DNA from 3 places in the Fundidesulfovibrio sp. YSD1 genome. Region 3 is predicted to be linked to each of the others. Evidence: predicted binding sites of a transcription regulator. Region 3 holds the regulator's gene; each other region holds the start of a gene.

Region 1 (6,685 bases), 1.5 Mb from region 3:
CAGGCGGGCGAACTCGTCCTCCAGGGCCTGGGTCACGGCGGCGAAATCCGTCTCGGAGCGGTCCCACTGCACGGGGGACAGCACGGTCCAAGGCTTGGCCCCGGGCTCGGGGGAGGCGTCGGGCGTCAGGTGCGCGGTGTGGAGGCGCGCGGGCTGGGCCATGTCGTCCACGGTGAGCGCCGAGACCGAGTCCAGGCGCAGGAAAAGCATGTCCGTCAGGTCTTCCTGGTCGAGCCCGGCGTCGTGCAGGTGGGTGTGCAAAAGGCGCAGCCCGCGCAAGCGGCCCGAACCCTCGCGCGATCTGGGCAACTCAGGGATGAGGACGGAGTGGGGCTCGCCCACGATGACCATCTCCGGGCGGCCCTTGCGGTCGACGAGCAGGCCCACCTGGCGGCCCACCCCGTGGGAGATGGCGGCCAGTTCGCGGGCCTGGTCGGGCGTGTAGCCGCCCGAGGACGGGTAGCGCCTAGTGTAGAGGCGCTCCAGGGCCTTGAGCTGGCTGGGCTTCAATCCTTCCGTGTTTCCTTGGACTTTGCTTGCTATGGCGGGTCTCCCGGGTGGAGGTCCGCCGCGCCGGGCATGGGCCTGGCGCGGCGGGGTGCTGTAAGGTGGCGGCGCGCCTAGACCTGGGACAGGTAGTCGCGGATCATGGCGTCGTAGGCCGAGGTGGCCGCGAAGGTCTCGAGAGCCATGTCGCGGCGCAGGGCCAGCGGGGCCTTCATGGCGTTGGCTTCGAGCTCCGCCTGGACGCGGCCGTAGTGCGCGGGCGAGGGAACCACTAGAACGGAGTGGTAGTTCTTGGCCGAGGCGCGAAGCATGGTGGGGCCGCCGATGTCGATCTGCTCCACGGCGTCGCGGGCCGAGGCCTTGGCCGCGGCGGCCTTGGCGAAATCGTAGAGGTTGACGCAGATCAGGTCGAAGGGCGTAAGGCCGAACTTCCCGAGCGTCTCCATGTGCGCGGGGTCGTCCTTGTCGGCCAGGATGCCCGCGTGGATGTGGGGGTGCAGGGTTTTCACGCGCCCGCCCAGCATCTCGGGGAATCCCGTGACCTGGTCCACGGCGGTGACCGGAAGCCCGGCGTCGGTCATGGCCTTCTTGGTGCCGCCCGTGGAGACGAGCTCCACGCCGTTGGCGTGAAGGAACGCGGCGAATTCGGCCAGGCCGGACTTGTCGGTGACGGAGAGGATGGCCCTGCGGATGGGCAATAGATCCATGGCTGCCTCGCTGTTTTTGGCTTGGCAGTGCCAAATGCGCCCGCGCTTGGCAACCTCTTTCCGCATCCGCCCGCCCCGCGCCCTTTTTTGGGGTTGGTTCCCGGTCCGGCCGCCGGGAGCGGTTACGGACCGGGAACCAATGGGGGAGGGGAGATTCGTGAAAATTTCCCGCCCTAGGCGGCCCTGGCTTCCAGGTGCTCCTTGAGCTCCACCGCGGGCGTGTTGGCCGGGTCGTGCTCCAGGATGCGGTCCAGGTGCGCCCTGGCCTCGCCGTCGCGTCCGGCGGCCGCCAGGCAGCCGGCCAGCGAGTAGCGGATCTCGTGCTTCAGCGGGTCGATGGCCAGGTAGGCCTCCAGGTACGGCACCACGTCCTCCAGGAGGCCCATGGAGTGGCCCAGGCGGATGATGCTGTAGAGCGCGATCATGTTGGCCGGGTTGTGGTCCAGGGCCTGGGCGAAGTGGCTGAAGGCCGAGCCGATCTCGCCGCGCTCGGTCTCGATGAGCGCCATGCCCGAAAGGGCCTTGTCCGTGGCCTCGATGTCGGCGGCCTTGCGGTAGAAGACGAAGGCCTCGTCCAGGTCTCCCCTGTGCACGGCGATGGTGGCCAGCCCCAGGTAGGGGTCGGGATGGACCCCGTTGGAGCCCATGGCCTTGCGGTAGTATTCCTCCGCCTTGTCCAGCTCACCCATGAACAGGTAGCACTCGCCCAATTCCTTGTTGATTTCGTAGTCCAGATGACCGCTCATTACTGTCCCCTCCGGTGCGCGGACCCCGCTTGCCAAAACCTTCTCCCGGGCGCGGCGTCCTTTATTCGCTTCCCAAAGCTGGGAGACCTTCCTGGCCTCCCGTCTCCCCTTCCGTACCGGCGCGCCAACCTCGTCCCTCCCGGGGACCGGCGAACCTGCGAATTCTCCCTAGCAATCGGCGTGCCATGATTCGATGAGGGCAATTTCCTCCATCCGGCGCGCGTCCCTGCCCTGACAAGCATGACGCGTGCCCGACGCCCCCTGTTTCATGTAATTTCAGAATTTCAGATGGTTATGGTGTTGGAACGGGAGTTGCTACTGGATGGGCCGGGGCGGCCCTCGAACGGCCGGGCCAGCCCGGCAAAAAAAGCCGCCGCCCAAGGAGACACGCCATGCCTTCAATCTACGGAAAGAACGCAGCCCTGCTCGGCAAGGTCATGGACCTGCGCCTTGAGCGTCAAAACCTTGTCGTGTCCAACATCGCCAACATAAACATCCCCGGGTACAAGGCCCGCTCCCTGGAGTTCGAGAAGGAGCTCCAGGAGGCCATCGGCAGCCCGGAGACGCGCGCGAACATAACAAGGACCAACGCCGGCCACGTGCCCGGTCGCTTCAACGTGGACGGCTTCGAGGGCGGCCTGGGCAAGGAATTCAAGCCCCGCACCATCTACGGCGCCGACGCCGTGGACCTGGACAAGGAGATGGCCGCCATGTCCAAGAACTCGCTGATGTACAACGCCCTGACCACTGTGGTGCAGAAGAGCTTCGAGGGCATCACCAAGATCATCGGCGAAGGAGGCAAGTAGCTCATGGACTTCATGACCGCACTCGACATCGGCGGTTCCGCGCTGTCCGCGCAGCGGACGTACATGAACGTCATCGCCATGAACCTGGCCAACGCCAAGACCACGCGCACCGCCGACGGCCAGGGGCCCTACCAGCGCAAGTCCGTGGCCCTGGAGTCCACGCAGGCCACGCCCTTCGGCAAGGCCATGAACGCGGCCCTGGACCAGGAGCTGAACGGCGTGCGCGTCACCGGCATCGTCAACGACTCCAGGCCCCCGCGCCAGGTCTACGAGCCCGGGCACCCCGACGCCGACCAGAGCGGCTACGTGCAGTACCCGGACATCAACGTGGTGGAGGAGATGACCAACATGATCCAGGCCACGCGCAGCTACGAGGCCAGCACCACCACCATCACCACCATCAAGGCCATGTACAACAAGGCCCTGGAAATCGCCCGCTAGGCCCTGAAGGAGCACGACAATGGCCATAAGCCCCGTCGCGTTGAACGCCTACCGCGCCGCCATGGGCCAGACCCAGGGCGCGGGATCGGTCCAGAAGCAGGTCAGCCGCGCCCTCGGCGAGGTCCAGGCCCCGCAGAGCGGCTTCGTGGACGCGCTCAAGAACTCCGTGGCCAAGGTCAACGCCGAGCAGGTCCGCAAGGACCAGATGGTCGAGACCTTCGCCACCGGCGAGAACCAGAACGTCCACGAACTGATGATCCAGCTCCAGAAAGCCGGGGTGGCCATGTCCATGACCTCGGCCGTGCGCAACAAGGTCATGGACATGTACCGCGAACTCGTGAAGATGCCGTTCTAGGCCCGGTCGCATTCCAAAGGAGTTAAGCCATGCCCTCCGTGTTCAAATCGCTCTGGGACCAGGCCACCCGTTTCTGGTCCGGCCGCACCATGGCCCAGCGCATCCTCTTCGCCGGCGTCGCCGCTTCCGTGGTGGCCGCGTTCGTGCTGATGATCGTCTGGTTCAACCAGCCCGACTACAAGGTCCTCTTCTCCAAGCTGGGCACCGAGGACGCCGGGCGCGTCATGGAGACGCTCAAGGCGGCCAAGGTGCCCTACAGGCTGGAGGACGGCGGCCAGACCGTGCTGGTCCCGGCGGACATGGTCAGCGAGCAGCGCCTGAAGGTGGCGGGCGAGGGCAAGCTCCACGGCGTGGGCCTGGGCTACGAAATTTTTGACGACACCAAGGTCGGCCAGACCGACTTCGTGCAGCGCATCAACTACCAGCGCGCCCTGCAGGGCGAGCTGGCGCGCACCATCGGCGAGTTCCCCCAGATCGAGAAGGCCAGGGTGCACCTGGTGCTGCCCCAGAAGAGCCTGTTCATCGAGGAGCAGCGCAAGCCCAGCGCCTCGGTGGTGCTGACCTTGAAAAGCGGGGCCAAGCTCGAGCCCAAGCAGGTCCAGGGCATCGTCAATTTCGTGGCCATGAGCGTCGAGGGCCTGGACCATAGCCGCGTCACCGTCACGGACACGGCGGGCAAGATCCTCCACCAGCCCAAGGACGAGGCCAGCATCGACGGCATGACCAGCACCCAGTTCGAGTTCCGCAACACCTACCAGCGCACCGTCGAGCGCCAGATCGAGGAGTTGCTGAACCCCATCGTGGGCGCGGGCAAGTCCATCGCCAAGGTCACGGCGCAGCTGGACTTCGCGCGCCGCGAGATCAAGCGCGAGAGCTTCGACCCCAACGCCACCGTGGTGCGCTCCGAGGTGCGCGAGGAGTCCTCCACCAACCAGAAGGCCAACGTGGACGGCTCCGTGCCCGAGACCAACTTCCGGGGCGACGGCTTCTCCGGCACCCAGAACAAGGTGGACCAGTCCCAGGAGAAGCGCCAGACCAACTACGAGATCAACAGCGAGACCCAGCACATCGTGGCCCCCACCGGGGAGTTGCAGCGGCTCTCCGTCGCGGTTATCGTGGACCACGTACAGGACCCGAACAGCAAGGAAGCCAAGTTCATCCCCCGGTCCGCCGAGGAGATGGAGCGCATCAAGCAGGCCGTGGCCAACGCCGTGGGCTTCGACGCCAAGCGTGGCGACACCATCGAGGTGTCCTCCATGCCCTTCGGCGAGCGCGAGCTCATGGCCGAGCCGAGCCTGACCCAGAACATGCTGGAGTACGCCCAGCGCCTGGGCAAGCCCTTCCTGAACGGCCTGCTCGTGTTCCTCTTCCTGCTCCTGGTGGTGCGCCCGGTGGTCATGGCGCTCATCCGCCCCCGCGTCACCCGCGAGGAGATCGAGCAGATCAGCAGGCTGCCCGAGGCCGAGCGGCGCATCGCCCTGGCCGAGCCCGAGGAGGAGGAGACCGAGCTTCTGGAGATTTCCAAGCGGCTGGAGAACGCCAAGATCCTGGCCCAGCAGCTCTTCGAATCCAACACCGAGCAGGCCGTCCTGGTGCTGCGCGGCTGGCTCAAGCAGGAGGCGGCGTAAGACATGGCCCTGACCGGACCGCAAAAGACCGCAGTGCTCTGCCTGGCGCTCGGCGACAAGTTCTGCTCCGAGGTGTTCAAGCGCATGGACCGTGGCGAGATCGCACGCATCTCCAAGGCCATGCTCGAGATCGACACCGTGGACAAGGAAGGCGTCGAGGAGGTGCTCAAGGAGTTCAACGAGACCCTCCAGTTCGGTCAGGACGTGCTCGTCGGCGGCGCGGACACGGTCAAGCGCATGCTCTCCAAGACGCTCGACACCGACACGGCCAAGTACATCATGGATTCGCTGGAGATAAGCACGGGCCCCATCCCCTTCCAGGAGCTGGGCAACGTCTCCCCGCGCATCCTGGCCCAGATCCTTCGCAACGAGCACCCGCAGACCCTCGCGCTCATCCTGGGCCACCTGCACCCGGACCAGGCAGCCGAGCTCCTGCAGAACCTGCCTTCCGGCGTGCGCGCCGAGGTGCTCATGCGCCTGGCCAGGCTCGAGGCCGTGGCCGAGGAGATGCTCATGGAAGTGGACAAGGTGCTCCAGAACCAGCTCATCGCCATGGGCGGCAAGGAAGGCAAGAAGGTCGGCGGCATCACGGCCGTGGCCGAGATCCTGAACGCCGTGGACCGCGCCACGGAAGAGGAAGTCCTCTCCGAGATCGAGGAGGAGTCCGCCCAGATGGCCGAGGACATCCGCAACCTCATGTTCGTGTTCGAGGACATCAAGGCCCTGGACGACCGGGCCATCCGCGAACTGCTCAAGGAGGTCTCCAACGAGGAGCTCACCCAGGCACTCAAGGGCGCCAGCGACGACCTCAAGGAGAAGTTCTTCAAGAACCTCTCCGAGCGCGCCGCCACCATGATCCGCGAAGACCTGGAGATCATGGGCCCCGTGCGCCTGGCGGACGTGGAAGCCGCGCAGCAGAGCGTGGTCAAGACAGTGAGAAGGCTCGAGGCCGAAGGCAAGATCGCCATCGGCAGAGGTGGCGGAGATGTCTTCATCTGAGGCCGGGCTGCCCCCCGGCGAAGTCTTCCTGCCCGGCAACGCGCGGGTGGTCATGGGGTCGGGCGAGAACGGCCCCGCGGAGATGACCGTCCACGAGATCGAGGGCACCAAGACCCAGACCCTGGACGCCAAAACCGAGCTGGAGTTCTGGGCCCGGGTGCGCGCCAAGGCCCAGGCCAAGGCCCGCGAGATACTGGCCCAGGCCATGGCCGAGGCCGACGCCATCCGCGAGCAGGCCCGCCAGGAGGGCCTGGCCCAGGGCCTGGCCCAGGCCGGGCAGGCCCGCAAGGACGAGATGGCCGTCATGGGCGGCAAGCTGGCCGGGCTCATGGCCGGCCTGGAGGCCGAGCGCCCGAGGCTGTGGGCCTCGCACAGGGCCGAATTCGCCGAACTCCTGAAGCTCGCCGTGGAAAAAACGCTCCACGTGGAGCTCTCCGAGCGGCGCAGGGAGGTCCTGGCCGCGCTCATCGACCAGTCCGTGGAGATCCTGGACACC
Region 2 (6,685 bases), 470 kb from region 3:
CTGGGCGCTGGGCCACACGCCGGTGACGCTGTCGGCCTGGGGCTCGCTTCCTTCGAGCGGAACTTTAACTCTCAGGCGGGAGGCGTCGCGGAAGCTGAGCAGCGTGTAGACCAGGTGGAAATCCGGGTAGCCCTGTTTCGCCTGCCTGGCGGACTCGTCGATGGCGGTCAGGTCCTCCAGGCGCTTGAAGGGCGAGCGGGGCTTGTTTTTCAGGTACGCCAGCAGCTCCCGGGCCTTTTCCCGGGGCACGCGCAGGGTGGGCATGTCCGAGGCGGGCTCCACGGACTCGACCTCGGGGCCGAAGCGCTCCCTGAGGTCCTCCGCCAGGGTGCGCTCCTTTTGCGAGATCTCGATGCGCGCGGCGGGCGGGGTCCACATCAGGCGCGAGCGGTTTCCCGCGAAATCCGGGGGCGTGGCCGCCGCGCCGCGCACGGCGCTTCCGGAGAAGCCGGGCCCGCGCGTGTCCATGGTCTTGCTCACGCCCTCCACGAGGTGGTCGGTCCTGCCGCCCTGGTGGCCGCCGCGCAGGCCCAGGATGGGGCGCAGGGGGCGCTCGGTCTTGATCTTCTTCTGCAGTTCCATGAGCCCGTGCAGAAGCGCCTCGGGCCTGGGCGGGCAGCCCGGGACGTAGACGTCCACGGGCAGGATCTGGTCCACGCCCTGGACCACCGAGTACACGTCGTACATGCCGCCCGTGTTGGAGCACGAGCCCATGGAGATAACCCAGCGGGGCTCGGCCATCTGCTCGTAGAGCCTGAGCACCACGGGCGCGACTTTCTTGAATATCGTGCCCGAGACGATGAGCACGTCCGACTGGCGCGGCGAGCCCCGGAACACCTCGGAGCCGAAGCGGGCGATGTCGTAGCGCGAGGTGAAGGCCGTGGCCTCCTCCACGAAGCAGCAGGAGAGGCCGAAGAAGAAGGGCCACAGGCTGTTGGCCCGGCACCAGTCCACGGCCAGCTCCACCGTGTTGGGCGAGCCGTGCGCCCCGGGATGCGCCGTCATTTCGAGGCCCCGCCCCATTGGAGCCCTCCCTTGAGCCAGAGGTACCAGAGGCTAAGAAGCAGGACGCCGATGAACACCGAGATGCCCGCGAGCCCCGCCCAGGTCAGCTTCTCGAAGGAGACCGCCCACGTGTAGATGAAGGCCGTCTCCACGTCGAAGACCAGGAAGGCCATGGCCACCAGCGCGAACGGGGCGGGATAGCGGAAGGCGGGCTCGGGCGTGGGGATCACGCCGCACTCGTAGGGGCGCTCCTTTTCCGTGCCGCGCCTGGGCGGGTTGACCAGGCGCGTGAGGATCAGGAGCACGACCATGATCGCCCCCGTGACCAGGGCGAAGACCGTGAGTGCCAGCCCGCCCGGCTCCCACGGGGAGAGGGCGGCTGAGGTAGCGGCGTCGATGGGCGTCATGCTGTTCATTCCTTGTGGGGTACGGCCCGGGCTCCGGCGGTGAAAGCCTAAAGTGGAAGCAAGGATGCCACCCCTATAGCCCATTTGGGCGGAGAGAGTAAAGGAAAAGAACCGTTTGACGGGTCCGCCTCGCCTTCGGGCGCCCGCGCCCGCGTCCGGCAGGCCCATCCTCCCGCCGGTCCAGCAAAAGATGTTGCCGCGTCAACAATTGTTGCGCGTCCGTTCGCCCGCCCGCAGCCGGGGCGCTCCCCGGCGGCGCCCGCGCACGTCGTCAACATCCGTTGCAGGGGCGGGTGTGCGCAACTCTCGTTCCTATCGTCTCCAATGTACTGAAATAAAAAGATAAGATGCTGACAATCGACTTTGGCACGGCCCCTGCTCAAGGAGAAATCACGTGGATTGGGGACTCCCCGGGGACGCTCGGGGGAACGTGGAACCTAGGTTTCTATTTAACCCAGAGGAGATGTCAGGACATGAAAAAGCTTCTTATCCTTGGCGCCGGCGCCGGCGGTTGCATAATCGCCAACAAGATGCGCCAGAAACTGGACGAGAAAGAGTGGAAGATCACCATCATCGAACGCGGTACGGTGAACCACTACCAGCCCGGCTGGCTGTTCGTTCCCTTCGGCATTTACGACATCAAGGACTGCATCCGCCCTCTGTCCAGCTTCATCCCCAGCGGTGTTGATTTCGTGAACGAAGAGATCACCGCCATCGACCCGGTGGGCAAGGTCGTCACCACCACCAACGGCAAGCACGAGTACGACTGGATCGTGGTCGCCACCGGCTGCCGCATCGTGCCCGACGAGATCGAAGGCATGATGGACGGCTGGAAGAAGAACATCCACGACTTCTACACCCCCAACGGCGCGGTGGACCTCTTCCACACGCTCCAGCGCTTCGAGAAGGGCAAGCTCGTGCTGAACATCGCCGAGATGCCCATCAAGTGCCCGGTCGCGCCGCTGGAATTCCTCTTCCTGGCCGACTGGTTCTTCATGACCGAGGGCACCCGCCACAACATCGAGATCGAGCTGGTCACGCCCCTCACCGGCGCGTTCACCAAGCCCGTGGCCGCCGCCGCCCTGGGCAAGATCTGCGAAGAGAAGAACATCAAGATCGTGCCCAACTTCGAGATCGCGTCCGTGGACGCCGAGCGCGGCGTGCTCGAGTCCATGCGCGGCGACGAGACCGAGTTCGACCTGCTGGTGGCCATCCCGCCCAACTTCGGCGCGCAGGTGATCATCGACTCCGAGATCGGCGACCCCATGGGCTACATGAAGACCGACCACTACACCCTGAAGTCGCCCGACTACGAGAACATGTACATCCTGGGCGACGCCACCAACGTGCCGACCTCCAAGGCCGGGTCCGTGACCCACTTCGAGGCCGACGTGCTGGTGGAGAACCTGCACCGCGACATCGAGGGCCTGGCTCCCCGCCCCGAGTTCGACGGCCACTCCAACTGCTTCATCGTCACCGGCTACGAGAAGGCCGCGCTGATCGACTTCAACTACAAGGTCGAGCCCCTGCCGGGCAAGTATCCGTTCCCCGGCATCGGACCCTTCGCCCTGCTCGAAGAATCCTACATGAACTACTGGGGCAAGATGATGTTCAAGTGGGTCTACTTCAACCTCATGCTCAAGGGTAAGGACCTGCCCCTCGAACCTCAGATGTTCATGGCCGGCAAGAAGCGCCCCGGCGGCTTCTAGGAGTGGTGAACATGAACAAAGAGGACCTCATTCTCGAAAAACTCGGCGCGATAGAGGCCGAGCTGGCTGTGATGCGCGAGGCCAGGGAGCCGATGGATGATCTGGTCAGGGATCTGAACCCGATCATGAAGCAGGCTCTCTACGCCCTGATCAAGGAATTCAAGGACGTCGAGGACAACTTCCAGTTGGAGGACCTGCTCCCCCTGGTGAAGAAGTTCCTCACCAACGTGAAGAACCTGACCTGGGCCCTGGAGTCGCTCGAAACCATCATCGACATGTGGCACACCATGGAGCCGATGATGAAGTCCGCCCTGCACCAGACCGTGCGCAAGCTGGGCGAACTGGAACAGAAGGGCGTATTCCGCACCTACGAGGCCATGCTCGAGGTGCGCGGCAAGATCGCCCAGCACTACGGCCCCGAGGACATCGAGGCCATGGGCGACAGCTTCGTGGCCCTGATCGGCCTGCTCAAGAAGATGAGCGATCCCAAGATGCTCGAACTTCTGGAGAAGCTCACCGATCTGCCCGCCAACATCGACCTCGAAGGCGCCAAGCCCGTGGGCATGTTCGGCGTGGTGGGCGCTCTGTCCGACTCCGAGGTGAAGGACGGCATCGGCGTGGCCATGCAGATGGTCAAGGCGCTGGGCAAGCTTAAGTAACTACTAATGCGGCCTGGCCGCGAAAACGCGAGGTAATTATGGCCAAGAAGATCCTCATCATCGACGACGATCCCGAGATCATCTCGTATCTCAAGGACGTCTTTGAAGAGGCGGGCTATGAAACCGTCGGCGCCAAGAACGGCGTCGAAGGTCTCGAGATGGCCCAGGTCCACAAGCCGGACCTCATCACCCTGGACATGGACATGCCCGCCCGCGGCGGCACCCTGTTCTACGTCAAGCTGCGCCAGGAGCCCATGCTGGCCGAGATCCCGGTTATCGTGATCTCCGGCGTCGGCCCCCGCCCGCCGGTCCTGACCAAGAACGTCCCCGTGCTGACCAAGCCCGTGGACACCGAGAAGACCCTCAAGATGGTCAAGGAAATGATCGAAGGCTGATCAAGTCCCTCCACGTCCGGCCGGGAAACCGGCCGGGGTTTACGCAAGGCGCGGGCTTCCGAAAGGGAGCCCGCGCCTTCGCGTATTGGGCATATGAAGTCGATTATTGTCGTGGGTTTTGGCCGTAGTTTGACTTTTAATGCTGTTTGTTTTGGGGTATTATTGCAAAGTCTCGAATCACTGATCTGCGGAGGGCGCGATGGAAATCAATACAGATGGGTGCCCAAGATTGGACGGACTCGGGAAGGACGAGCAGATTGAATATATAAAGGACTGGTTTGGGAGTAGATACTTTCGAGTTGGTTTCTCTGCTGGCGGTGAAAGTGAAGACCCCGATGGTTTGGAGTTTTCGATTAGAGATGTAATTGAGATAGAGTTTGGAAATTGTGTTGGTTCTGATGTTTTGAACTGTGTAGTGTCATTTTGTGAGTCTATGTCACATCTTTGTGATTTTTCTATTATCAATGGGGACTATTCTGCAAGGTATGAAAAGTCTTTGTTTCGTCCAATGAGGCAAATTCGGAATTATACGGCATCAATTAACGACGTTCATGAGATTCTGTCACTCGAGATTGATGAGAATGCTCGTTGTGTTTTGAATAATATGCTATATGCGTTTATATTCAGTGTTTATGAGGCGTATCTTGCCGAGTCATTTGCTTATATTGTGATTAATGATAGAGTTGCCCTTGCTGAATATGTGAAAAAACCTTCTAAGCGAAATGAACACAATAATGTGTCACATTTGAATGTGACGCTTGAGCAGGAGGTCGAGGCTGTACAGGACATTTTGGGTAAAGAAGTTTGGCACCGTTCAGATCGTGCGTTTCAAAAGTTTGAAAGATACTGTAATATTTGCGTTAAATACGATAAAAATATTATGGATGGCTACGTAGAAGTTAGAAACGATATTGTGCATCGTGCGGGAAAAAGCATAGATGGTGACGAGGTCATATTGTCTGGCGCTGATGTGCGAGGACTGAGCCATTTTCTCGGCGCTATTGTCAACCAGATCGAAGTCTCGCTTCCATCGGCCGTTGTGCTGTTGCCAAGGGCCGTTGAATAAGGTTTTTCTTCGCTTGGATTTTGATTCGGCATTGTAAATTTCTTCTTGGACTTCAACTCTGTCCTTCTCATCCAGTCACACCCGCGTTGCCCAGTCTTTTGAAATCGATTGTCGGCATCACTGGGCCGCCCGCCGGGCGCGCTCATTATCCTCCCCAAGGGACGCCGAATGCAAGAAAACGTCATCGAGATCAAAAGCCTGCGCCACCTCTACGGCGGCCGCCGTGGTCTGGAGCCCTCCGGCCCGCCGGGCGGGGCCGGGCGCGCTTCTTCGGTGGGCCGCGCGGGCTCGCCGGAGGCGGTCCGGGCGTCCCGAACCCGGGGCAATGCGTCCCAAAACGCGGTTTTCCTTCGGGAAAACCGCGTTTTCGCGCTTTCACGACCGCCACGCTCGGCTTTCCGAAAGCATGGTTGCCGCTTCGCTCCCCTCGGGGTATGGTCCGGGCGTGTGGGGGGTGCGGCCCGGGGGGGCCGCGTCCGTGAAAGGAGCGACGAATGGCCGAGAAGGTGCTTTTGGTTGACGACGAGGACGCCATCCGCGAGATCCTCGGGCTTTCCATAGCGGACCTGGGCTACGACGTGCACGCCGCCGCCAACGGCGAGGAGGCCCTGGAGGCGCTTGAGGTCTTCAAACCCTCCATCGTGCTCACCGACATCAAGATGCCCGGCATGGACGGCATCGAACTGCTCAGGCGCATCAAGCAGGCCGCCCCGGACGTGGAGGTGATCATGATCTCCGGCCACGGGGACATGGACCTGGCCGTGAAGAGCCTCCAGTTCGAGGCCATGGACTTCATCACCAAGCCCATCCGCGACGAGCTTCTGGTCAACGCGCTCAAGCGCGCTGCCGAGAAGGTCTCCATGCGCCGCCAACTGCGCGAGCACACCCAGAATCTGGAGCGCATCGTCAAGGAGAAGTCCGCCAAGCTCGTGGAGCTGGAGCGCCAGCTGGCCGTGGGCCAGGTGGTGGAGGGGCTCTCCACGGCCATGCGCTGCCTGGCCGAGGCCTGCGACGAGGGCATGGGCTACTTCAACGAGCTGCCGTGCTTCATCTCCATCCACAACCGCTACCTGGAAGTGGTGGCCGTGAACCAGCTCTACGGCGAGCGCCTGGGGCTCATGGTGGGCAAGAACTCCTGGGAGGTCTATTCCGGCCGCCACGGCAGCGGCAACGCCTGCCCCGTGGCCAAGACCATCGAGTACGGCAAGGGCCAGCGCAGCCGCGAGACCCTGGTGGACAAGGACGGCCGCGAGGTGCCCGTGATCGTGCACACCGCGCCCATCTTCTCCAAGGACGGCCAGGTGGAGCTGGTCATCGAGATGAGCGTGGACGTCACCGAGGTGCAGAGGCTCCAGGAGGAGCTGCGCTCGGCGCGCGAGAAGTACCACCGCCTCTTCGACGCCGTGCCCTGCTACATCGAGGTGGTGGACGCGGACCACACCAT
Region 3 (6,685 bases):
GGTCAGGCGGTAGCGGCCCTCGCGCGCGTAGCGGGGCACCAGGTCCAGGAGGAACTCCTTGAGCCTGGGCAGGAAGGTCCTGCCCTCCTCCGAGCCCAGCACGTACTCCACCACTGCCTGGTCCTGCCCGGAGAGCGGCTTGAGCTCCGGGTCGAAGTACGGGTTGGGCAAAAAGCGCAGGTCCATGACCAGGTCGGATTCCGTGGGGATGCCGTACTTGAACCCGAAGCTCATGATGTGGATCTTCATGGCCGGGCCCTGGCCTTCCAGGAACTTCCACTTGTCCTGGAGCTGGCGGCGCAGGTCGTGGATGGAGAAGCCCGTGGTGTCCATGACCAGGTCGGCGGCCTCGCGCAGCGGGGCCATGCGCCTGCGCTCCTCCTCCACGGCCTCGCCCAGGCCGTAGCCCTCGGACTCGAAGGGGTGGGGCCTGCGCGTGGTGGCGTAGCGGCGCATGATCTCCTGGGTGGACGCCTCCACGAACACGATCTGCGGCGAGTCGCCCGCGGCCCTGAGATCGGCGATGGCCGGCTCCCAGCCCGTGACGAAATCGGCCTCGCGCAGGTCCATGCCCAGGGCCAGGCCCCGGTAGCGGTTGGCCCCCTGGCCCTTGAAGAGGCTCACGAGCTTGGGCATCAGGCTGGCGGGCAGCCCGTCCACGCAGAAATAGCCCAGGTCCTCGAAGACGTTGAGCGCCGTGGACTTGCCCGATCCGGACAAGCCCGAAATCACGACGACCGGCAGGTCGGCACCAGCACCCGGCATAGCCCAGCTCCTTGTGAAAAGTCCCCGCACGCTTTCGCGGGCGGGGACTTCCTAGCACGACATCGGTCCGGTTGCATGACGGAAGCGGCCGCGCCTTCCCGAGGCTTCACGCCATCAGGAATGGCTGGCCAGTACCCGCCAGAGGCCGTCCTGGTCCTGGGCTTCGAGGAAGGACTCCCTGAAGCCTTCGTCCGAGAGCAGCCTCGATATCTGCGCGAGGATGCGCAGGTGCATGCCCGCCACGTGTTCCGGGGCGAGCACCAGGAAGAATATCCTGCACCGCTTGTGGTCCAGGGCCTCGAAATCCACCCCGGACTTGCTGCGGCCGACCACGATGACGATCTCCCCCAGGGAGTCCATCTTTCCGTGCGGGATGGCCACGCCGTCGCCGATGCCCGTGGTGCCCAGGTTCTCCCTGTCGAGCAGGACCCTCAAGGCTTTTTTCGGGTCCACGTCCGCGAAGGCTTTCGCCACGGGCGCCACCAGTTCGGCCAGGACCTCGGGCTTGTCCGAGGCCTTGAGGTCGTCCAGCACGAAATCCCTGCGCAGGAACTCTCCCAGCCGCATCAGAGGGATACTCCAGGGTCGATCAGGCCGTAGTCGGCGTTCTTGCGCTTGTAGATCACGTTGATGCGCTCGCTCTCGGAGTTGAAGAACACCAGGAACTCGAACTTCATGGCGTCGAGCTGCAGGGCGGCCTCTTCCACGCTCATGGGCTTCGGGTTGTACTTGTCGGACTCCTCGATGGAGCTGACCTTGCCCTCGGCCATGCTGACCACGCCCATGGTCACGGAGGCGGAGGCGGCCTTGCGGCGGTCCTTCATCTTCTCGCGCATCTTGCGCATCTGGGCTTCGAGCTTGTCCGTGATCATGTCGATGGTGGAGTACATGTCGTCGGAGCGCTCATGGGCGGAGATGTGCATGGCGTCGGCGTCGATGACCACGTCCGCGATCTGGCGGGTCTTCTCCACGGAGAGGGTGACCACGACCTCGGCGTTCTCGGCGTTGGGCATATATTTGTTGAGCTTGTCGAAACGCTTGCCAGCGTATTCGCGCAGACCGGGAGACGGCTCGAAATTCTTGAAATGGAAAGCGATGTTCATGATATCCTCCGGAAATGGCCGCTTTGGACGATGCGGCGTTTTTACAGGACTTCCTTGCGCTTGGACGAGGACTCGATGCCCATGGCCATGCGGTACTTGGCCACGGTGCGCCGGGCTATGTTCACCTGAAGCTTCTGCTTGAGGATGTCCGCGATCTGCTCGTCGCTGACGGGCTTTTTCGGGTCCTCCGCGGCGATGAGCTGCTTGATGAGCGCCTTCACCGACTCGGAGCCCACGCTCGACCCGTCGTCGAGCTCCAGGGCCGAGTTGAAGAAGAACTTCAGCTCGAAGATGCCATGGGGGGTGGCCACGTACTTGCTGGTGGTGATGCGGCTGACGGTGGATTCGTGCATGCCGATGTCGTCGGCCACGTCCTTGAGGATCAGCGGCTTCAACTTGGTCACGCCTTCCTCGAAGAAATCGCGCTGAAACTTGACTATCGATTCCAGCACCTTGAACAGCGTGCGCTGGCGCTGGTAGAGGCTCTTCATCAGCCACTGGGCCGAGCGCATCTTGTCCTGGAGGTAGTCCTTGTCCTTGCCCGTGCCGATGCGGGACATGTCCTCCATGTAGTACGGGGAGAGCTGGAGCTTGGGCAGGCCGTCCTCGTTGAGCACGATGACGAAATCCTCGCCGTACTTGTACACGTAGGCGTCCGGGCTCACGTAGACGGGATCGGATCCGCTGAAGTGCGAGCCGGGCATGGGGTCGAGGGACTGGATGATCTCAAGGTATTCCTTGATGTCCTCCAGCGTGATCCTGAACTTCTTGGCCAGCTGCTTGTAGCGCTTCTTCTCCAGGTCCTCCAGGTGGTCGCGGACGATCTCCAGGAGCACCGGGTCCTTGTAGCGGTAGACCTCCAGCTGCACCAGCAGGCACTCCTGCGGGGTGCGGGCGGCCACGCCCACGGGGTCGAAGCGCTGGAGCGTGTAGAGAACCTTCTCCACCATGGCGGGCTCCACGGCGCAGTCGGCCGCGATGTCCTCCACGGACTCGCCCAGGTAGCCCTGGGCGTTCAGGTTGCCCACGATGCCCTCGGCCACGCGGCGCTCTTCGGGCGTGAAGGGCGAAAGATTGATCTGCCAGGCGAGGTGGCCCTCCAGGGAGGGCTTGGAGGAAAGCCTGGCCTCGAAGGACATGCCCTCCTCCGGGGCCTCGTACTCGCGCACGGTGGCCTGGCGGGAGGTGGAGGCGAAGTCGCCGATGTAGTCGTCCCACTCGGCGGTCTTGAGCAGCTCGCGCTGCATGGCCCCCTCTTCCTGGGTGGCGTCCGGCGCGTGGGAGTCTTCCGCGATGGTGGGCTCGGGCCGGTCGTCGTCCTGGTAGGTCTCCTCCAGAAGGGGATTCTCGAGCATCTCCTTCTGGACGGTCTCCACCAGCTCCAGCCTTGAGAGCTGCAACAGCTTGATGGCCTGCTGCAACTGCGGAGTCATCACCAGTTGCTGCGAAAGCTTGAGTTGCTGTCTGAGCTCAAGAGCCATGCGCGCTCGGTACCTCTCGGTCGGGTTCAGGGGCTAGCAAGAAAAATGCCGGAAACACCTAATCGGCAACGGCGGTTATGCACTAAAAGAGGGAACGTGGCAAGACTTGACGCGGTTTCTCCGCAAGGCCCAAGGGTGCGCCGGGCGGTTTTGCAGGTCGCAAGGGGAGCAAGGCGGCGTTTTCGGGGCCGTTTCAGCACGACCAGCGGTCCCAGATGCCCGAAAGCAGGCCCTGGGCCAGGAGCAGGAACCTCGCGGCCTCCCGCACCGCCCCGTGCCCCCCGGGCCTGCGCGACACCCACTGGGCCAGGCGCAGCACCTCGGGCTGGGCGTCGGAGGGGGCCATGGGCAGGCCCGCGCGGGCCATCACGGACGCGTCCAGCCAGTCGTCGCCCATGTAGGCGGCCTGCTGGGCCTCCAATCCCTTCGATTCCAGAATGCCCTCGAACACGGGCAGCTTCTTCAGGTGCCCGCCGTGGAACTCGCGGATGCCGAGTTCGCGCATGCGGTGCTCGGCCTGGACGTTGCCCAGCCCCGAGATGACCGCCACCTCGATCCCGGCCTGCATGAGGAGCTTGAGCCCCATGCCGTCCTGGACGCCGAAGCGCTTGAAGCCGACGCCGTGCTGCGAGGCCCCGTCGTGCCAGACGCCGTTGTCCGTGAGCACCCCGTCCACGTCCAGGACGAGGAGCTTCACGGACCTGGCCAGGCCCAGGGCCCGGCGGTTGACGCCGGGCCTGACGGGCCGCCTCACTTGCCCTCGCGGGCGGCCTTGGAGGCCCTGATGAACTCGCGGAACAGCGGGTGCGGCTTCATGGGGTTGGACTTGAACTCCGGATGGAACTGGCAGCCCAAAAACCACGGATGCCCGGGCAGCTCGACAACCTCCACCAGGGACTCGTCCGGCGAGAGCCCGGAGAAGACCATGCCCTTCTCCTCCATGCGCGCGAAGTAGGCCTTGTTGAACTCGTAGCGGTGGCGGTGGCGCTCCTCGATGTTGGCGGCCTGGTAGGCCTCCATGGCCGCGGTGCCGGGCTTGACCACGCAGGGGTAGGCGCCCAGGCGCATGGTGCCGCCCATTTCGGAGTCCACGTCGCGCTTCTCCACCTTCTTGGTGCGGAAGTCGTACCATTCGCGCATCAGGTAGATGATCGGGTCGGGGCTCAGGCGGTTGAACTCCTCGGAGTTGGCCTCGGGCAGGCCGAGCACGTTGCGCGCGAACTCGATGCAGGCCAGCTGCATGCCCAGGCAGATGCCGAAGAAGGGAACCTTGTTCTCGCGGGCATACCGGATGGCCGCGATCTTGCCCTCCACGCCGCGCGAGCCGAAGCCGCCGGGCACGAGGATGCCGTCCATGCCCGCCAGGCGCTCGGCCACGTTGGCCGGGGTGACCTCCTCGGAGTTCACGTAGACCAGGTCGACCTTCACGTCGTTGGCCACGCCGCCGTGCACCAGGGCCTCGTGCAGGCTCTTGTAGGCCTCCTTGAGGTCCACGTACTTGCCCACGATGCCGATGGTCACCTCGCCCTTGGGGTGGGCGAGCTTCCTGCACAGGTTCTGCCAGGGGTCGAGCTCCGCGTTCTTGGCGGGCAGGCGCAGGAGGATGGCGATCTTCTGGTCCACGCCCTCGGCGTAGAGCTTGAGGGGCACCTCGTAGATGCTTTTCACGTCCACGGAGGTGAACACGGCGTCCGGGTCCACGTTGCAGAAGAGCGCGATCTTGCTCTTGAGCGACTGGTCCAGGTCGATCTCGGAGCGGCAGAGGATGATGTCGGGCTGGATGCCGATGGAGCGAAGCTCCTTGACGCTGTGCTGGGTGGGCTTGGTCTTCAGCTCCCCAGCCACGCGGATGTAGGGGATCAGCGTCAGGTGGATGTAGAGCACGTTCTCCTTGCCCAGGTCCGTGCGCAGCTGGCGGATGGCCTCCAGGAAGGGCTGGCCCTCGATGTCGCCCACGGTGCCGCCGATCTCGATCAGGGCCACGTCCTCGTCCTTGGCCACGCCCAGAATGGCGCGCTTGATCTCGTCGGTGATGTGCGGGATCACCTGCACGGTGCCGCCCAGGTAGTCGCCCCGGCGCTCCTTCTGGATCACGTTGAAGTAGATGCGCCCCGAGGTGATGTTGTTGGCCTGGGACATGGCCACGCCCAGGTAGCGCTCGTAGTGGCCCAGGTCCAGGTCGGTCTCGGCCCCGTCGTTGGTGACGTAGACCTCGCCGTGCTGGAAGGGGTTCATGGTGCCCGGGTCCACGTTGATGTAGGGGTCGAGCTTCATGATGGTGCAGCGAAGCCCGCGCGCCTGCAGAAGCGCGCCGATGGAGGCCGCGGCCAGGCCCTTGCCCAGGGAGGAAAGCACGCCGCCGGTGACGAATATGAACTTGGTCTTCATAGGGATAGAGACTCCTTGGATGCTCTGGAAGAAACATGGAAAACCCCCGCCCGGTTGACGCCTTGCGCGGGGGCACGTAATGTCGCTCGGATACGTCTAAGCGACCGGCCCGGATTTTTCAAGAAACCCCTGGAGCATTGTTCATGGCCCAAGTGAGAACCCTGGTCATCACCGGATACGGCACCAACTGCGAGGCGGAGTCCGCCCACGCGGCCAAACTCGCCGGTTCCGACCAGACGGACATCGTCTTTTTCTCCGACATCATCGCCGGACGGGTGCGCCTGCCCGGCTACAATTTTCTCATCTTCCCCGGCGGATTCCTCGACGGCGACGACCTTGGCGCGGGACAGGCCGGGGCCATCCGCTGGAAATACGCCAAGCCCGTCTCGGGCGACCCGCTGCTCGACCAGCTGCGCGCCTTCTTCGAGGACGGCGGGCTGATCCTTGGCATCTGCAACGGCTTCCAGCTGCTGGTGAAGCTCGGCCTCCTGCCCGCGCTGGACAACAAATATTTCGAGCGCCAGGTGACGCTCTCCAACAACGACTCCGGCCGCTTCGAGGACCGCTGGGTCACCGTGCGCGTGAACCAGGCCTCGCCCTGCGTGTTCACCAAGGGGATCGAGCACCTGGACCTGCCCGTGCGCCACGGCGAGGGCATGGTCATCCCCGAGGACAACGCCACCCTGTCGCGCATCGTCACCGAGAACCTCATCGCCCTGCAGTACGCCGACCCGGCCACCGGGCGGCCCAGCATGGAGTATCCCTACAACCCGAACGGCTCGCCCATGGCCATCGCCGGGCTCACCGACCCCTCGGGCAGGATTCTCGGGCTCATGCCGCATCCCGAGGCCTTCAACGACCCCACGAACCATCCCGGATGGACGCGCGGGGAAAAGCCGCGCCTGGGCATTTCCATCCTTGAGAACGGCATACGCCATCTCAAGGAGA

Evidence for each region. Region 3 encodes sigma-54, which starts transcription at its own class of promoters, with help from an activator protein. Its sites were predicted from a motif close to CTGGCACGGNNNNTGCTT; they were not measured.
Region 1: a site for sigma-54 is predicted at 2,261-2,278, ahead of flgB (flagellar basal body rod protein FlgB). Genes of this name have one in related genera too.
Region 2: a site for sigma-54 is predicted at 1,776-1,793, ahead of sqr (type III sulfide quinone reductase, selenoprotein subtype). Genes of this name have one in related genera too.

Annotation. Positions count from the first base shown of each region.
Region 1 covers NZ_AP043666.1:2,426,329-2,433,013, forward strand. Annotated here, with positions in the region: gene hflX (GTPase HflX) at 1-510, opposite strand, end outside; gene ACZ5V4_RS11335 (IMP cyclohydrolase) at 621-1,214, opposite strand; gene ACZ5V4_RS11340 (tetratricopeptide repeat protein) at 1,388-1,960, opposite strand; gene flgB (flagellar basal body rod protein FlgB) at 2,353-2,766, shown strand; gene flgC (flagellar basal body rod protein FlgC) at 2,770-3,207, shown strand; gene fliE (flagellar hook-basal body complex protein FliE) at 3,227-3,562, shown strand; gene fliF (flagellar basal-body MS-ring/collar protein FliF) at 3,592-5,190, shown strand; gene fliG (flagellar motor switch protein FliG) at 5,194-6,189, shown strand; gene ACZ5V4_RS11370 (FliH/SctL family protein) at 6,176-6,685, shown strand, end outside.
Region 2 covers NZ_AP043666.1:3,421,995-3,428,679, forward strand. Annotated here, with positions in the region: gene ACZ5V4_RS15915 (NADH-quinone oxidoreductase subunit B/C/D) at 1-1,005, opposite strand, end outside; gene ACZ5V4_RS15920 (NADH-quinone oxidoreductase subunit A) at 1,002-1,412, opposite strand; gene sqr (type III sulfide quinone reductase, selenoprotein subtype) at 1,886-3,121, shown strand; gene ACZ5V4_RS15930 (helical membrane plugin domain-containing protein) at 3,133-3,780, shown strand; gene ACZ5V4_RS15935 (response regulator) at 3,819-4,175, shown strand; gene ACZ5V4_RS15940 (hypothetical protein) at 4,375-5,241, shown strand; gene ACZ5V4_RS15945 (ATP-binding response regulator) at 5,736-6,685, shown strand, end outside.
Region 3 covers NZ_AP043666.1:147,051-153,735, reverse strand. Annotated here, with positions in the region: gene rapZ (RNase adapter RapZ) at 1-765, opposite strand, end outside; gene ACZ5V4_RS00795 (PTS sugar transporter subunit IIA) at 880-1,332, opposite strand; gene hpf (ribosome hibernation-promoting factor, HPF/YfiA family) at 1,332-1,868, opposite strand; gene rpoN (RNA polymerase factor sigma-54) at 1,910-3,349, opposite strand; gene ACZ5V4_RS00780 (KdsC family phosphatase) at 3,543-4,103, opposite strand; gene ACZ5V4_RS00775 (CTP synthase) at 4,100-5,737, opposite strand; gene ACZ5V4_RS00770 (phosphoribosylformylglycinamidine synthase subunit PurQ) at 5,881-6,685, shown strand, end outside.